Regions from separate parts of the Streptomyces sp. NPDC056231 genome, predicted to be linked through region 2. Evidence: riboswitches for the same ligand, from Rfam matches in the RefSeq annotation. Region 2 holds a riboswitch; each other region holds the start of a gene.
What was found. A riboswitch is a leader RNA that binds a small molecule or an ion and turns the genes downstream of it on or off. The one in region 2 is predicted to bind cyclic di-AMP.
Positions count from the first base shown of each region.

Region 1 (4,357 bases), on a different contig from region 2:
GCTCGACGACGAGTCCATGGAGAACCAGCGGGACGTCGTCAAGAACGAGCGCCGCCAGCGGTACGACAATGTTCCGTACGGCACGGCGTTCGAGAGGCTGACCGCCCTCGCCTACCCCGAGGGCCACCCGTACCACCACACCCCGATCGGCTCGATGGCCGACCTGGACGCGGCGACGCTCGAAGACGCGCGGACCTTCTTCCGTACGTACTACGCGCCCAACAACGCGGTGCTGTCGGTCGTCGGCGACATTGACCCCGAGCAGACGCTCGCCTGGATCGAGAAGTACTTCGGCTCCATCCCGTCCCACGACGGCAAGCAGCCGCCGCGCGACGGCACGCTCCCCGAGATCATCGGCGAGCAGCTGCGTGAAGAGGTCCACGAGGAGGTCCCGGCGCGGGCGCTGATGGCCGCCTACCGGCTGCCGCACGACGGCACCAGGGAGTGCGACGCCGCGGATCTCGCGCTGACCGTGCTCGGCGGAGGCGAGTCCTCCCGGCTGCACAACCGCCTGGTCCGCCGCGACCGCACGGCCGTTGCGGCAGGCTTCGGGCTGCTGCGGCTGGCCGGCGCGCCCTCGCTCGGCTGGCTGGACGTGAAGACCTCCGGCGGTGTCGAGGTGGCGCAGATCGAGGCCGCGGTCGACGAGGAGCTGGCCCGATTCGCCGCCGAGGGCCCCACGCCCGAGGAAATGGAGCGCGCTCAGGCACAGTTGGAGCGCGAGTGGCTGGACCGGCTCGGTACGGTCGCGGGCCGCGCCGATGAACTCTGCCGGTTCGCCGTGCTGTTCGGCGACCCGCAGCTCGCCCTCACCGCCGTCCAGCGGGTCCTCGACGTCACTGCGGACGAGGTCCAGGCGGCGGCCAGGGCCCAGCTGCGCCCCGACAACCGGGCGGTGCTCGTCTACGAGCCGGTCGAGCCGGCCGAATCCGCCGACGCGGAAGCCGACGAGACGGACACCGACACCGACGCGCACGAAGGGGCGGACAAGTGACCGACGCTGCCGCGACTGGAGTATCGATGGAGTACCACCCGCAGCCGACCCCCGGCACGGCCAGGCCCTGGGCCTTTCCCGCACCCGAGCGCGGCGCCTTGCCCAATGGGCTGACGGTGCTGCGCTGCCACCGTCCCGGCCAGCAGGTCGTCGCGGTCGAGATCTTCCTCGACGCCCCGCTGGAAGCCGAGCCCGAGGGGCTCGACGGCGTGGCCACGATCATGGCGCGGGCCCTTTCCGAGGGCACCGACAAGCACTCCGCCGAGGAGTTCGCCGCTGAGCTGGAGCGTTGCGGCGCCACCCTCGACGCACACGCCGACCATCCCGGCATGCGGGTCTCCCTGGAGGTTCCGGCATCCCGGCTGGCCAAGGCGCTCGGGCTGGTCGCCGAGGCGCTGCGGGCGCCGGCGTTCGCCGACAGCGAGATCGAGCGACTGGTGAACAACCGGCTCGACGAGATTCCGCACGAGCAGGCCAATCCGGCCCGTCGTGCCGCCAAGCAGCTCTCCAAGGAGCTCTTCCCGGCCACGTCGCGGATGTCACGCCCGCGCCAGGGCACCGAGGAAACGGTGGAGCGGATCGACTCCGCGGCCGTGCGCGCCTTCTACGAGGCCCATGTCAGGCCGTCCACCGCGACCGTCGTCGTCGTCGGCGACCTCACCGGTATCGACCTGGACGCCCTGCTCGCCGACACCATCGGCGACTGGACCGGGAACACTGTGGAGCCCCGTCCGGTCCCGCCGATCACCGCCGACGACACCGGCCGCGTGGTGATCGTCGACCGTCCGGGCGCCGTGCAGACGCAGCTGCTGATCGGCCGGATCGGCGCCGACCGGCACGACAGCGTGTGGCCGGCCCAGGTCCTCGGCACCTACTGCCTGGGCGGCACACTCACCTCCCGGCTGGACCGGGTGCTGCGCGAGGAGAAGGGCTACACCTACGGCGTGCGGGCCTTCGGTCAGGTCCTGCGCTCGACGGCCCCGGACTCCGCCTCCGGGGCGACCGGCGCGGCGATGCTGGCGATCAGCGGCTCGGTGGACACGGAGTCCACCGGACCGGCGCTCGACGACCTGTGGAAGGTCCTGCGGACCCTGGTGGCCGAGGGACTGACCGACGCCGAGCGCGAGACTGCTGTGCAGAACCTCGTGGGTGTCGCCCCGCTGAAGTTCGAGACGGCTGCCTCCGTCGCCGGCACGCTCGCCGACCAGGTCGAGCAGCACCTCCCGGACGACTACCAGGCGCAGTTGTACGCCCGCCTGGCCGAGACCGGCACGGTCGAGGCGACCGCGGCCGTGGTCAACGCCTTCCCCGTGGACCGGCTGGTCACGATTCTCGTCGGCGACGCTGCGCAGATCGAGGAGCCGGTCAGGGCGCTGGGCATCGGAGAGGTTTCCGTCGTCACCGGCTGATGCACCAAAGCCCCACAAAGAGGGGCGAAGAGAGACCCTGGCGAGTCACTTCCTGCCAGGGTCTTCCTTTTTGCCCGATTTGAGGCGAAAGCTTCTTGCTTGCCCTGTGGGATGCGCTACAAAGCGCCCTGTCCGTTTGGTGAATGAAAGTGCCCCCGCCTAGCGTCGGCTCCGCTGTCCGTCACTCGTATGCCGCATCCGTGGCGCCGGGCAGTGATCGCCGAGTCCCCGTCAGGCGCGAGCCCGGGGAGCCGGGGACCCATGCAGTCCTTGGGGTGAATCGGATGCCGTGACCTCCTGTGAGGCCGGGGATCCGTAGGAGACCTTCCTGCTCCGAACCCGTCAGCTAACCCGGTAGGCGAGAAGGAAGGAAAGGACCAGCTACTCCATGGCGTTCACCCGCCCCACCGGGAAGCACCGTGCCCCGAGCCGCCTGAAGCGCAGGAGCGCACGCGTCGCCGGAGTCGCGACGCTGGCGACCACCGGCGTCATCGGCGGACTGGCCTCTCCGGCCCTCGCCGCGGATGCCGAGGCCCCCTCCGGCAATGAAACCGGTCTGACCCAGATCGTCGCCATCGAGGACGCCCTCGCCGACCAGGTGGCCACCCAGGCCGAGGTGCAGAAGCGCCAGGCCGACGTCGCCACGAAGGCTGCCGAGGCTGCCAAGGCCGAGGCGGCGGCGAAGGCCAAGGCCGAGGCCGAGGCCCGCGCCAAGGCGGCCCGTGACGCGAAGGCCCGCGCCGCCCGTTCCGCCGAGCGCACCCGCCTGGGCTCCTATCAGCTCCCGGTCGCCGGTTCGTACGTCACCACCGGCTACAAGTCGAGCGGATCCCTCTGGTCCTCCGGTCGCCACTCGGGCATCGACTTCCACGCCGCTTCCGGCAGCTCCGTCGTCGCCGTCGGCGCCGGCACGGTCGTCGAGGCGGGCTGGGGCGGCGCATACGGCAACAACATCGTGCTGCGGATGACGGACGGCACGTACACCCAGTACGGCCACCTCTCCTCGATCGGCGTCTCCGTCGGCCAGACCGTCGGCGCGGGCCAGCAGATCGGCCTCTCCGGCTCGACCGGCAATTCCACCGGACCGCACCTCCACTTCGAGGCCCGCACCACGCCTTCGTACGGCTCCGACATGGACCCCGTGGCGTACCTGCGCGCCCATGGCGTGAACGTCTGACCGACGTCCCGTCCCCACACCCCGAAGGCCCCGGCTTCCGCCGGGGCCTTCGGGGTGTCCGCCCCTGCCGAACCGCCCGGCGGAACCGTCCCCGGGCCAGAAGGTATTCATGGTTTTCGGACCGGCTTCGGAAATGCGGTCGCCTTGCAATAGAGTCGCAGAACATGCGTCGATCGGCCGCGTTTCGCGGGGGATTAAGGCGGAGGTTCGGACATGCGCATTCCGGCGCAATCGGTATGCACGGCAATCCGTGACGAGATCGTCTCCGGTGTCTTCGAACGCGGTGGCAGACTCACCGAGGAGCTGCTCGCGCGTCGTTACGGGGTCTCCCGTGTCCCCGTGCGGGAAGCGCTGCGCACCCTGGAGTCCGAGGGCTTCGTGGTCACCCGCCGGCATGCCGGTGCCTGTGTCGCCGAGCCCACCGAACAGGAGGCCGCCGACCTTCTGGAGGTACGGATGCTGCTGGAGCCGCTGGGTGCGGCCCGTGCCGCGCAACGCCGCACCGAGGCACACCTCAAGGTGCTGCGCGGCCTGGTCAGGCTGGGTCAGGACAGAGCGCGGCGAGGTGCGGGGGAGGATCTGCACTCCCTGGGCAGCTGGTTCCACGAGACGCTCGCCCAGGCGTCCGGCAGCCCCGGGCTCATCGCGCTGCTCACCCAGCTACGCCACAAGATCGCCTGGATGTACGCGGTCGAGCAGCCGGCCCGCCCGGTCGACCACTGGGGTGAGCACGGAGCCATCGTGGACGCCGTGGCGCGCGGCGACGCGGATCGGGCC
Region 1 is NZ_JBLVKW010000004.1:182,352-186,708, reverse strand. It holds gene ACNPQM_RS06030 (M16 family metallopeptidase) at 1-994, shown strand, start outside; gene ACNPQM_RS06025 (M16 family metallopeptidase) at 1,021-2,403, shown strand; cyclic di-AMP (ydaO/yuaA leader) riboswitch at 2,612-2,779, shown strand; gene ACNPQM_RS06020 (M23 family metallopeptidase) at 2,792-3,580, shown strand; gene ACNPQM_RS06015 (GntR family transcriptional regulator) at 3,794-4,357, shown strand, end outside.
Region 1: linked by a shared signal. The riboswitch ahead of ACNPQM_RS06020 (M23 family metallopeptidase) and the one ahead of ACNPQM_RS18275 (transglycosylase SLT domain-containing protein) in region 2 are both predicted to bind cyclic di-AMP.

Region 2 (4,357 bases):
AGGTGGCTGCCGCCACGATCCACCCATTGCGCCGACACCGGGGTGAGCGGTTCCTCCGCCAGCCGCGCCGGTTCGGGAGCGGTGTACGAGTAGAACGCGGGCGCGGCGAACTTGTCGTCACCGAACCAGAAACCGAAGCTGATCACTTCCCGGGAGTAGGCCTCCCGCGTCACCGGGTCGATCTGCTCGGGCTGGTCGATCTGACGCTCCGAAAAGCGGGTGTGAGCGATATCGAAGGTGTGCCAGAAATGGTGCACGGGGCTGACTTTCCCCGAAAACCGTGCGGAGAATTCCTCCAGTACCAGCGCCACTTGGCTGAGTACCTGCCAATACCGGTTTGCCTGTTCGGGATTGTATGCCGCGTGCTCCGTGTCCTCGGCGAACGGCCGGTCGGCGTCGGACAGATCGAATGGCTTGGGAAATCTGATATCCACCTCGATACCCAGCGCGTCCAGGGCGGCCATGATCTTCTTGTGGAAGGAAGCCACAGACTGGCCCGAAAGCGGGAACGAGACCCTCACGCCGTCCAGTCTTGTGATGACGAGTTGATGGCCGACGAAGTCGAAGTCCACCGTGAAAATCGGGTTGCCGTCGATCTGCCCCATGGGGCGGGTGGTGATACCCCGGCCAGTGAGGTGAAACGGAACGTTCCACCAGTGGTTGCGCTGGACACTGGCCGCGAGACGGATCTTTCCGACGATCTGCGCGAAGCGGTGGAGCGTCTCTTTGGTGTCATGCCACTCGGCGAGCGGCATGGGTGGGAACAGCTCCATCGCCATCACTTCTCTCGTGCTGCCGGGCGGTCCCGGCGGGTGGGCAGGGCGTTCTTCCGCACCATCATGGCCACCCCGAAGATCTACGGCACCTTGTGCGGCCGCCATGGTGTCGTTCGCGTGAACATGCACGACCTGGCCGGTGGGCGGCCACTCGCGCGCCGCAGTCGGCGCAGGCGGATGACGCGCGACTGCTCCCGGTCGTCTCCCCCGGGTGCCCTTCCCGACGAGCCGGAGCCCGAATGTCTGCCCCTGGCGTCAAAATCTCCTGAATGTCCCAATTTTGGCGATAAAGGGAAGTTGCTTGCCGTGCTGGTGAACGTGCAACCCGCGTTGGTCCGAAGGCTTTCGTGCCGGGCAAATCGCCCTTTTCGGGCCGAGTGGTGAGAGTCACCTTCCGGGCCCGCAGGCGAAGCGGCGCACCGCCCGGTTCCCTTCTGCGCCAAGAAAGTTGGCTTCACGGACCGGGGTGGATTGCGGAAATTTCCGCGACTCGATCTTGTAAATGAATTGTGATCGAGAAATGTGGGCTTGTTCAGGTCGGAGTTTCTCGCCTACGGTCACCGTCAATCCGGATGGAACGCCGAATCCTGCCGCCGTCCGGTAACCCGACCACTCACGTACGGCAGGAGCGGGGGACCCGCGTAAGCCGCCGATCCGGTATCCGGAACGGCTAGGGGTGAAGTCGTATTCCCATACGGCGAGGCAACTCCAGCCTCAACCCGACAGCTCACCTCGTAGGCGACGGAGAGGAATACGTCATGCCCGCACAGGTTAACCACCGTCGTCGTAAGTTCAGTTCGCTGACTCGCGGATTCATCGCCGTGAGCACGGGCGGAGCCGCTCTCACGCTTCCGATGATCGGGGCGACCGTTGCCTCGGCAGCGCCGGCGCAGCCTGTCCCTGCAGCCGTCGCCAAGACGGTGGCGGCCGCTGCCGCCCCCGCCAAGCCGACTGCCGTGCGGGCAGCCACGCCCACCGTCTATTCCGTGATAGCCGGTGATTCCCTTTACAAGATCGCCCTGAGCCATTCCGTGAGCGGCGGTTGGCAGCAGCTGTACAAGGACAATCGAGCGGTCATCGGAGCCGACCCCAGCGTCATTCACGCGGGCCAGAAGCTCACCATCGGCGCCAGCGCGCCCGCGGCAGTCGCGTCCACGACGGCCGCGAGCACGGCCGCTGCCGTCACCGCGAAGCCCGCGACGTACACGAACGACCTCGATGGCTGGATCAAGGAGTCGCTGGCCGTCATGGCCCAGCACGGCATCCCCGGCAGCTACGACGGCATCCACCGCAACATCATGCGCGAGTCCGCGGGCAATCCCCGGGCCATCAACAACTGGGACTCGAACGCCGCCAAGGGCACGCCGTCCAAGGGTCTCCTGCAGGTCATCGACCCCACGTTCCGGGCCTACCACGTGCCCGGTACGTCGATGGACCCCTACGACCCGGTCGCCAACATCACGGCCGCGTGCAACTACGCCGCCGCCAAGTACGGCTCGATCGACAACGTGTTCGGGGCCTACTGACGCCCGGTCGGGTCGATTCGGGCATGACGGGTGGCGAAGGTCCGATGGGACTTCGCCACCCGTTCCCGTCGGTGTCGCGTACGGAGGGCGATTCAGAGGTCGATCCGCATGGCGGCCCGCCCGAGTGTGGGCCTGCTGACCTCGACGAACCCTGCGTGGGCGAAAGTGTCACAGCTGCCGACATGGGGCTCACCCCAGGGGGTGAGGGCACCCGGCCGATCGGGGAAGGTCGCCGGGGCCGGCCCGCCTGACGCGCGGCGTTGTGCATCCGGAGTGCCTCGGTCGGGCGCATGTTACCCATGGGTATGTAGTGACTTAACGCGCGAACAGCAGTAGAACCAGTTTCACTCTCTGGAGAGTGAGGCGTGTCACATGAGTGACTCTACCATGCATAATGCAGGCCCCAGGGGCGTTTCGCGTCGAAGGTTCATCACAGGAACTGGTTCTATTTTAGGAGCCGTGGCCCTCGCGGGTCACACCACCACCGCGGCCCAGGCCGGGGTCGGCTCTGCAACTGCCCCGATCGACTCCGGGGCCCATGTCCCGGCCCTGGTGATCGGCACCGGATACGGCGGCTCCGTCGCCGCACTGCGTCTCGCCCAGGCAGGCGTCGACGTGCACATGATCGAAATGGGCATGGCCTGGGACACCCCCGGCCCGGACGGCAAGATCTTCGCCAACACGACATCCCCGGACAGCCGGTCGTACTGGCTCCGCACCAGGACCAAGCAGCCCCTCAGCAACTTCCTCGGCTTCCCCATCGACAAGAACATCACTCGCAACACGGGGATCCTCGACGCCGAGGAGTTCAGCGGGATCACCGTCTACCAGGGCCGCGGCGTCGGTGGCGGCTCGCTGGTCAACGGTGGGATGGCGGTCACTCCCAAGCGCGAGAACTTCGGAGCCGTCCTCCCGTCGGTGGATGCCGACGAGATGTACGACATCTACTACCCGCGCGCCAATGCCGGGCTCGGGGTCGGCACCATCGACCCGGCCTGGTTCGACACCGCCGCGTGTTACCGGTACGCCAGGGTCGGCCGTGAGCAGGCCCAGCGCGCCGGCTTCCCGTTCGTCTTCGTGCCCACCGTGTACGACTGGGACTACATGAAGCAGGAAGAGGCCGGAGCCGTCCCCAGGTCGGCGCTGGCCGGCGAGATCCTCTACGGCAACAACTACGGCAAGAAGTCGCTGCAGAAAACGTACATCGACCGGATCAGAGCCACCGGCAGGGTCGTCATCTCGCCGCTCCACAAGGTCACTTCGGTCGCCCCGGCGGCCGGTGGCGGTTACACGGTCGTCATCGACCAGATCGACACCGGCGGTGTCACCACGGTCACCAAGACGGTGACCGCCGACCGGGTGTTCTTCGCGGCCGGCAGCGTGGGCACCAGCAAGCTGCTGGTGAAGCTGAAGGCCACCGGCGCTCTCGCCGGCCTGAACAACGAGATCGGTAAAGGGTGGGGCGACAACGGCAATGTCATGTGCGGCCGGGCCAACCACATGTGGGACCCGACCGGCAGCCTCCAGGCGTCCATTCCCACGGGCGGCATCGACAACTGGGCCGCCGGTGGCGCGTTCGCCGAAGTCGCGCCGCTGCCCACCGGGATCGAGACGTACGCGTCGTTCTACCTGTCCATCACCAAGAACCCGAACCGGGCCGAGTTCTCCTGGAACGCCGCGACGGGCACCGTCGACCTGAACTGGCAGACCGCCTGGAAGCAGCCGTCCATCGACGCCGCCAAGACGATCTTCGACCGGATCAACCAGAAGGAGGGGACGATCTACCGGACCGATCTCTTCGGCACCTACAAGATCTGGGGCGACCACCTCACGTACCACCCGCTCGGCGGCGCGGTGCTGAACCGGGCCACCGACAACTACGGCCGCCTGCACGGCTACTCCGGCCTGTACGTCATCGACGGCTCGCTGATCCCCGGCAACACCAGCGTCAATCCGTTCGTCACCATCACCGCGCTCGCCGAACGGAACATCGAGAAGATCATCGCCACCGACCTGTGACGGTCAACGGCCGGGCAGCGCGCACCTGGTGTCGAG
Region 2 is NZ_JBLVKW010000021.1:4,144-8,500, forward strand. It holds gene ACNPQM_RS18270 (DUF5996 family protein) at 1-773, opposite strand, end outside; cyclic di-AMP (ydaO/yuaA leader) riboswitch at 1,345-1,530, shown strand; gene ACNPQM_RS18275 (transglycosylase SLT domain-containing protein) at 1,535-2,302, shown strand; gene ACNPQM_RS18280 (GMC oxidoreductase) at 2,675-4,321, shown strand; gene ACNPQM_RS18285 (carboxymuconolactone decarboxylase family protein) at 4,325-4,357, opposite strand, start outside.

Region 3 (4,357 bases), on a different contig from region 2:
GCACTTGAAGCCGTTGCGCTGGGCCAGCTCGACGGCGTCCAGGGTCTCGGTCAGCGAACCGATCTGGTTGACCTTGACGAGCAGGGCGTTGGCGGAGCCCTCCTCGATGCCGCGGGCCAGACGCTCCGGGTTGGTGACGAACAGGTCGTCGCCGACGATCTGCACCTTGGCGCCGAGCTTCTGGGTGATGACGTTCCAGCCGGCCCAGTCGTCCTCGTACAGCGGGTCCTCGATGGAGACCAGCGGGTACGCCGCGACGAGTTCCTCGTAGTACTCGGTCATCTCGGCGGCCGAGCGGGACTTGCCCTCGAACTCGTACTTGCCGTCCTTGTAGAACTCCGAGGCGGCGACGTCGAGCGCGAGCGCGATGTCCTTGCCCGGGGCGTAACCGGCTTCCTTGATGGCCTCGATGATGAGGTCCAGGGCGGCGCGGTTCGACTCCAGGTTCGGCGCGAAGCCGCCCTCGTCGCCGAGACCGGTCGACAGGCCCTTGGTCTTCAGGACCTTCTTCAGCGTGTGGTAGACCTCGGCGCCCCAGCGCAGGGCCTCGGAGAAGGACTCCGCGCCGATCGGCGCGATCATGAACTCCTGGATGTCCACGTTGGAGTCGGCGTGCGACCCACCGTTGAGGATGTTCATCATCGGGACGGGCAGCAGGTGCGCGTTCGGGCCACCGAGGTAGCGGAACAGCGGCAGGTCCGAGGCCTCGGACGCGGCGTGCGCGACGGCCAGCGAGACGCCGAGGATGGCGTTGGCGCCGAGCGAGCCCTTGTTCTCGGTGGCGTCCAGGTCGAACATGGCCTGGTCGATCAGCCGCTGCTCGGTGGCGTCGTAACCGACGAGCTCCGGGCCGATCTGCTCGATCACGGCGAGGACGGCCTTCTCGACGCCCTTGCCCTGGTAGCGGTTGGGGTCACCGTCGCGAAGCTCAATGGCCTCGAACGCACCGGTGGAGGCGCCGGACGGCACAGCAGCACGGCCCGTGCTGCCGTCGTCGAGGCCAACCTCGACCTCGACCGTGGGGTTTCCGCGGGAGTCGAGGATTTCCCGGGCTACGACGACGTCGATGGACGGCACGAGGCATCTCCTTCTGGGATATGACGCTGGTTGTGCAGGGTCGCTTTGGCCTTGCGACAAGAGCCTAACCGGCTGGGCGCCTCGGTCCGCCGACCGCCCGTCCCCTGGGACGAAAAAGGACCCAAGGGCACTCATAGCAGGGCAAAGATCCAGATTTCTACTGTCCGGTAACGACAAAGTTGAACACTGAATACGAAAAACCCCGACCCGGCACGTACGGGGGAATCCGCGCCGGGTCGGGGGGCTCGGGGAGGAGAGAGCCCGTATCTACGGGGAACCCGTAGATACGGGGCGCCCGTCCTACTTCGTCAGGTGGAGCTGCTGACCCGGGTAGATCAGGTCGGCGTCCTCGACGATGTCCTTGTTCAGCTTGAAGAGCTGCTGCCAGCCGCCCTTCACCTTGTGCTGCGCTGCGATCTTGCTGAGCGAGTCGCCGGACTTCACCTTGTACTCGCCGTCACCCTTGGCGACCTTGCCACCGGTCGGCGTGGTGACGGTCTTCTTGGGGGCGGTACCGCGGTCCGCGCGGGAGGCGGCGGGGGCCTCGGTGCGCTCGGCCGGCTTCGACGCGGCCTGCTTCGACTCCTGCGCCGGGGCGCTCTGCTGCGCGGTGGAGCCGGTGTCGACACCCGGGTCGACACCGTCGTTGGTGAGGCCACCGGCGTGGGCACAGCCCCAGGCACCCGGGCCCTGCATGGCGAGGAGCTTCTCGGCGGTGGCGATCTGCTGAGCCTTGGTGGCGAGGTCGGCGCGCGGGGCGTACTGCGTACCGCCGGCGGCGGCCCAGCTGGACTGCGAGAACTGCAGGCCGCCGTAGTAGCCGTTGCCGGTGTTGATGGACCAGTTGCCACCGGACTCGCACTGGGCGACGGCGTCCCACGTGGCGACGGAGGCGGCGGAGGCACCAGTCGCACCCATCAGGGGAGCGGCGATGGCGGCACCGGTGACACCGGCGAGCGTGGCGACACGGACGGCCTTGGACGGGCGGCGGTGCTTGCCCTTGCTGTTCAGCAGCATGGAACTTCTCCTCACCGACGCCTACGAGGTGAGCTGTCGGGTTCGGGCCAAGTGAGTTGCCCGGTCGCGTGTCCTAGCACGCGACTTCACCCCGAGCCGGTCCTGACGGCCTTTCGGCCATCGGGCCCGGCGGCTTACCTGGGTCCCCCGCTCCTGCCTACGGCGCTTTACGCGTCTGTTCCCATCGACCGACGGCAGGATTCGGCGTGACCGTCGACGGGGCCCGCGGTGCGAGCGGTTCCGACCGTAAACGTATGCAACCTCGACATTCAAAGATGGGCATAACGGACAATCAGCCCTTACCTGCATCCGACTGCACAGCGTTTTCGCAGGTGAGGGGCGATGCAGACAGACCCGGCGGACGCGACACGCCAGTTGACGCAAAGAGACCCATGTCTCACTTACGCATAAGCGGACATAGGCCTCTGAACTACCCCGATTTTTGGGGTGCTTTTAGCTGCTTATCGGACTGCCCTCACTTCGCCTTCACGTCGAGATCGAGGCTCTGGCCAGGCAGGATGAGGTCCGGGTCGCCGCCGACCGCACCCTTGTTCGCCTCATAGAGAGCGGGCCATCCACCGGGAACCTTCTGTGCGTCAGCAATCGCCCAGAGGTTGTCGCCCGGCCGGACGGTGTAATCGCGGTCGACCGCCGTCGCGCGCGTGTCGCGCCTCTCGTTGTTACCGCGGGAAGCATGCCGGCCCGAGTCCCGGCCGCCGCCCCTGCCGGTGTCCTGGCTCACCTCGGGGGCCGGTGCGCCGCGATGCTTACCGCCCGCCTCGCTGCCGGACGAGCCGGACCTCTGGGGCAAGTCGGATGAATCAGACTTCTTGGACGATGGCATGGATGACGGCTCTGCCGACGGCTTGTGCGACGCCTTGCCCGAAGACGCGGCGGACCCCTTGGCCGACCCCTTGGCCGACCCCTTGGCCGACGGCGCCTTGGACGCCTTCCCGCTCTCCGCCGATTCGGCCGACGGCACGGTTCCCGGGTCGACCCCCGGCAACACCCCGTCCTCCGTGAGCCCGGAGATGGCCACACAGCTGGGCCACGCCTTCGGCCCCTGGTCCTCCAGGACCTTCTCGGCGACTGCTATCTGCTGCGAGCGGCTGGCGAGGTCGGCGCGCGGGGCGTACGCCTCACCGCCGTACGACTTCCAGGTGTCCTGCGAGAACTGAAGACCGCCATAGAAGCCGTTGCCGAGGTCGGCGCTCCACATGCCGCCGCTCTCGCACTCCGCGACCCGGTCCCAGGTAGTGGCGTCGGCGGCGTGCGCACCGGCCGCGCCGAGCAGGGGTATGGCGATGGCCGAACCGGTCACGCCTGCGGCGACGACGATCGCGGGTGCCTGGCGAGGGCGACGGTGCCTGCCGTTCGCGGAGCCCATGGGATTGCCTTCCGTGTGACTGACAAGTGACTGGTGAGTCGAACGGTGAACGTAGCGGCACTCGAACGCTTGTCACAAGTCGATGCAGCGCAGATCACGTGAAAGTCACAGAGTTGACGGGGTGTCACCACGACCGGAACGCCGACCGGGAGCGAACTCCACCGGAAGCGTGCGCAGTCCACGCATGATGAGTCCGCCACGCCACCGCAAATCGGTAGGTTCCACCGCAAGCCGCAGGTCCGGGAGGCGCCTCAACAGCGTGGCCAGGGCCGCCTGTCCCTCCAGTCGGGCAAGCGGTGCTCCCAGGCAGTAATGGATGCCGTGCCCGTATCCGAGGTGCTGATTGTCACGCCGCGCGAGGTCGAGGGTGTCCGGGTTCGCAAACCGCTCCGGGTCCCGGTCGGCGGCGGCGAGCACCACCAGTACGGGGTCGCCCGCCGCGATCCGCTGCCCGCCGAGGGTCAGCGGCTCGGTGGCGAACCGCCAGGTGGCCAGCTCCACCGGACCGTCGTACCGCAGCAGTTCCTCGATACCGGTCTCCAGCAGCCCGGTCTCCCCCGCGTCGAGCGAGCGCTGCAGCCGCTCCCGCTGCTCCGGATTGCGCAGCAGGGCGTACACCCCGTTGCCGATGAGGTTGACCGTCGTCTCGAATCCCGCGAAGAGGAGGATGAAGGCCATGGCGGCGGCCTCGTTCTCGGTGAGGTGCTCGCCGTGGTCACTCGCCCGGATCAGGCCCGAGATCAGGTCCTCCCCCGGGTTCTCCCGCTTCCGGTGGATGAGCTCCGCCAGATAGCCTCGCATCTTCTTCACCGACCGGGCGACCCCGCCGCGCGGACCGCCACCGTGGCGGATCATCATCCCCGCCCAGTCCCTGAA
Region 3 is NZ_JBLVKW010000002.1:291,189-295,545, reverse strand. It holds gene eno (phosphopyruvate hydratase) at 1-1,077, opposite strand, end outside; gene ACNPQM_RS03310 (transglycosylase family protein) at 1,378-2,094, opposite strand; cyclic di-AMP (ydaO/yuaA leader) riboswitch at 2,098-2,269, opposite strand; gene ACNPQM_RS03305 (transglycosylase family protein) at 2,570-3,481, opposite strand; gene ACNPQM_RS03300 (cytochrome P450 family protein) at 3,587-4,357, opposite strand, start outside.
Region 3: linked by a shared signal. The riboswitch ahead of ACNPQM_RS03310 (transglycosylase family protein) and the one ahead of ACNPQM_RS18275 (transglycosylase SLT domain-containing protein) in region 2 are both predicted to bind cyclic di-AMP.

Region 4 (4,357 bases), on a different contig from region 2:
ACGTCCTGTACATTTTTTACAGATGCCCGCGCAGGCCGCGTACAGACACCGGAGGAGAGGCCTCGCCATGTTCCGCCCTGCCGCCCGTTACGTACTGCCCGAGTTCACCGAGCGCACGACCGACGGGACCCGCACCCTCGACCCGTACTCCAAGCTGCTCGCCGAGCGCATCGTCTTCCTCGGCACCGCGGTCGACGACACCGCCGCCAACGACCTGATCGCGCAGTTCATGTATCTGGAGCACGCCGCGCCCGACCGGCCGATCTCCCTCTACATCAACTCCCCCGGCGGCTCATTCGGCGCCATGTCCGCCATCTACGACACGATGGGGTACCTCACCTGCGAGGTGGAAACGTTCTGCCTCGGCCAGGCCGGCTCCAGCGCGGCGGTCCTGCTCGCCGCGGGCGCTCCCGGCCGGCGGCACGCCCTGCCCGGGGCCAGGGTCGTCGTCCAGCAGCCCGAACTCCCGGAGCCGGTGCAGGGCCAGCCGTCCGATCTGGAGATCGAGGCGCGGGAACTGGCCCGCGTCCACGAGCTGCTCACCGGCATGCTGGCTCGTCATACCGGCCGCAGCACCGAGCGGATCGCCGCCGACTTCGAGCGCGACCTCATCCTCGACGCCGCCGGAGCCAAGGCGTACGGACTGGTGGACCACGTCCTGGAGAACCGCAAGACGTCGCTCCCGCGGAACAGCGCGAGGTGAACCACTGATGCAGCCACCCCACCTCCCGCCGCTGCCCGCACTGACGCGCGCCGAGGCCGAGTTCATCGACTGCTACCTGGAAGTGCTCGACCAGCTGGGCCGGATCAACCCTGCCCGCGGCAGCGACACCTACGGTGCGCTGCGCGCTGCCCAGGCACTCGCCTCGCGGGCGGGCGCCCTGCGGGACGCGCTCACATTGATGCACGAGCGGGGTGAAGCACAGATCCACGCCGCCACGTTGGCGCAGGCACTGCGCGTGTTGGACGGAGAACGGCGGGCCGGACGGGTCACCGTGCCCCCGGCCCCGATGAGTTGATCATCTCTCCGTCGGCGACACGCCCGGCGTGGTGATCGACATTTATCGCTCATCCAGCGCAAGGAATCCCCCGCGAGAGGGACGACTCGACTTGCGCCGCCGGCGTGGACGGTGAGCGAAATATGCCGTTCCCCTGCTGGTACGAGACCGCTGGAGGATGCCTGACGGGTACACAAATCACCCTCTAACCACCCAAACAGACCATCGATGTCAAATCTTCCATATCGCTGTTTTGCTCCGAAAATCCACCAGCGCGTGAGTCAAGATCCGTGGGACGACAAGCCCCCGCCACCACGGCGAGGCGGTCCGGGCGGACGCCGAGTCCTGCCGCCGCCCGGATGACTGGTCGACAGAAGTGGATCGGCAGGAGTGGAGGACCCGAGCACAACGGGTCGACCGGGCATCCGGTCGCCCCTCGGGGTGAAGCCGTATCGCGCGGCCGGGCAACTTCGCCAGCCCGAACCCGACAGGTCATCCTTCACAGGCGGCTGACGAAGGGTTGCGCATGAATGCGCAGGTTCATGTCCCGTTTCTGATCACCCGGGCCGGCACTGCCACGGTTCTGACGCTTGCCGCAGTCGGCGGCTCCGTGATCGTCCCCGGCGCCGTGGCCGACGCCCAGCCCGCAACGCGGTCAACGAAGGCACTCAAGATCGCCGCGTCGAAGAAAGGATCGCCGTACCGGTACGGGGCCACCGGCCCCCACCGTTTCGACTGCTCCGGGCTGACGCAGTACGCGTTCAAGAAGGTGGGCAAGAAGCTCCCACGCACGGCCCAGCAGCAGTACAACAAGACCCGCCACGTCTCGGCGTCGAAACGGAAACGCGGCGATCTGGTCTTCTTCCACTGGGGGCGCAGCGTCTACCACGTGGGCATCTACGCCGGCAGAGGGAAGATCTGGCACTCCCCGAAAACCGGTTCCGTCGTGCGGCTGGAGAAGATCTGGACGAGGAGCGTCTGGTACGGACGAGTTCGCTGATCCCCTCCGCCCCTCCTCCGGCTCCCCCATTCACCACGTGCTTCAGTGCACCAGGGAGCCAGTCACCAGAAACAGCCCCAGCACGGCGAGCGCCGCGCCGCTGCCGCCCTCGATGGCGCGGGCGGTACGCGGCCGGCGCAGCCACCGGCCCAGGCGGTCCACCAGGAGCGCCACGGACGGGAACCAGATCAGCGCGAGCCGCGGGACGCGCAGCAAAATCCTGGGGAGGGGCGGCTGCCCGTCAGAGACGAATTGCGGCCGCGCGCCGCCCCAGGGTCCGAATGACGGTCCGATCGGCTTGCCGGTCAGGTCAGATCAGGTCAGTGGCGCGGTCCGCAGGATGGTGGCCACCGCGGCCGCGATCTGCACCTCCGTCAGATCGGCGCGTGCGGTGAGCCGCAGCCGCGAGATGCCGTCCGGGACCGACGGCGGGCGGAAGCAGCCCACCGCGATCCCAGCCGCGCGGCAGTCGGCCGCCCAGCGCACCGCCGCGTCCGGCGAAGGCGCCCGAACCGAGACGACTGCGGCGTCGGGGCGTACGGCGGTCAGCCCTTCCGCGGTCAGCCGTTCGTACAGTGCGGTGGCGACCGTACGGGCCCTGCCCGCGCGTGCCGGCTCGCGGCGCAGTAGGCGCAGGCTCGCGAGAGCCGCGCCCGTCGCGGCCGGTGCGAGCCCGGTGTCGAAGATGAAGGTGCGGGCCGCGTTGACCAGATGGTCGATCACCCGGGCCGGCCCGAGGACCGCTCCGCCCTGACTGCCCAGGGACTTGGAGAGGGTCACGGTGGTGACGATCCCGTCACCACCCGCGAGACCGGCGGCGGCGAGGGCCCCGCGCCCGCCCTCCCCGAGCACGCCCAGGCCATGCGCGTCGTCGACGAGCAGCGCGGCGCCCTCCGTACGGCAGACATCGGCCAGTTCCCGCAGCGGCGCGGCGTCTCCGTCGACGGAGAAGACCGAGTCGGTGACGGTCAGGGCGCGGCCGCAATGCGCCTGCAGCTCCCTGGCGACGGCTGCGGGATCGGCGTGGGGTACGACGGCGGTGTCCGCCCGGGAGAGGCGGCAACCGTCCACGATGGAGGCGTGATTGCCCGCGTCGGAGACGATCAGGGAGCCACGACCGGTGAGGGCGGTGAGCGCGGCAAGGTTGGCCGCGTAGCCGGAGGAGACGACCAGGGCCGCTTCGAAACCGCAGAATTCGGCCAGTTCGCGTTCGAGGTCGGCGTGCAGCGCGGTGGAACCGGTGACCAGCCGGGAGCCGGTGGCGCCCGCACCCCACCGGTACGCGGCCTCGGCGGCGGCCGCGGTCACCTCGGGGTGGCGGGTGAGGCCCAGGTAGTCGTTGCTCGCGAGGTCCAGCAGTTCCGGCTCGGCAGGGCGGGGGCGCAGGGTACGGACGAGCCCGGCATCCGCACGGCGGCGCGCCTCGTCATCGATCCAGTCGAACGGGGCGAAGGACATGTCGGCGGTCCCTTTTGTAGGCAGCCCACAGACCCTAACCGGGGGTGCGGCCCGTCATGGTGTGGCAATACACACACACTCTGTGGGCTCTATTGTCCGGTTCCTCCTTGGCTGCGGGGGGTGCCGTAAGCCAGGATCATGACCATGGACCTCCTGAACACGTTGGTGGACAAGGGGCTGCGGCGTGAGCTGCCGACCCGCGAAGAAGCACTCGCCGTGCTGGCGACCTCGGACGACGAACTGCTCGAAGTGGTGGCCGCTGCCGGGAAGGTGCGCCGTCAGTGGTTCGGCCGACGGGTGAAGCTGAACTATCTGGTCAATCTCAAGTCCGGGCTCTGCCCCGAGGACTGCTCGTACTGCTCGCAGCGGCTCGGCTCGAAGGCCGAGATCCTCAAGTACACCTGGCTGAAACCGGACGAGGCGTCGAAGGCCGCCGCCGCCGGGGTGGCGGGCGGCGCGAAGCGTGTCTGTCTGGTGGCGAGCGGCCGCGGTCCGACGGACCGGGACGTCGACCGGGTGTCGCAGACGATCGAAGCCATCAAGGAACAGAACGAGGGCGTCGAGGTGTGCGCCTGCCTCGGTCTGCTCTCCGCCGGGCAGGCGGACCGGCTGCGTTCTGCGGGCGCCGACGCGTACAACCACAACCTCAATACGTCCGAGGGGACGTACGGGGACATCACCACCACCCACACCTATGCGGACCGGGTGGAGACCGTCCAGCAGGCGCAGGCCGCGGGGCTCTCGGCGTGCTCCGGGCTGATCGCCGGGATGGGTGAGAGCGACGCGGATCTGGTCGACGTCGTCTTCTCGCTGCGCGAGCTGGACCCGGACTCGGTTCCGGTGAACTTCCTGATCCCGTTCGAGGGGACCCCGCTCGCCAAGGAGTGGAACCTCACCCCGC
Region 4 is NZ_JBLVKW010000011.1:165,816-170,172, forward strand. It holds gene ACNPQM_RS12580 (ATP-dependent Clp protease proteolytic subunit) at 68-703, shown strand; gene ACNPQM_RS12585 (hypothetical protein) at 711-1,019, shown strand; cyclic di-AMP (ydaO/yuaA leader) riboswitch at 1,335-1,521, shown strand; gene ACNPQM_RS12590 (C40 family peptidase) at 1,525-1,998, shown strand; partial or broken gene ACNPQM_RS12595 (LysE family transporter) at 2,041-2,256, opposite strand; gene ACNPQM_RS12600 (8-amino-7-oxononanoate synthase) at 2,314-3,456, opposite strand; gene bioB (biotin synthase BioB) at 3,601-4,357, shown strand, end outside.
Region 4: linked by a shared signal. The riboswitch ahead of ACNPQM_RS12590 (C40 family peptidase) and the one ahead of ACNPQM_RS18275 (transglycosylase SLT domain-containing protein) in region 2 are both predicted to bind cyclic di-AMP.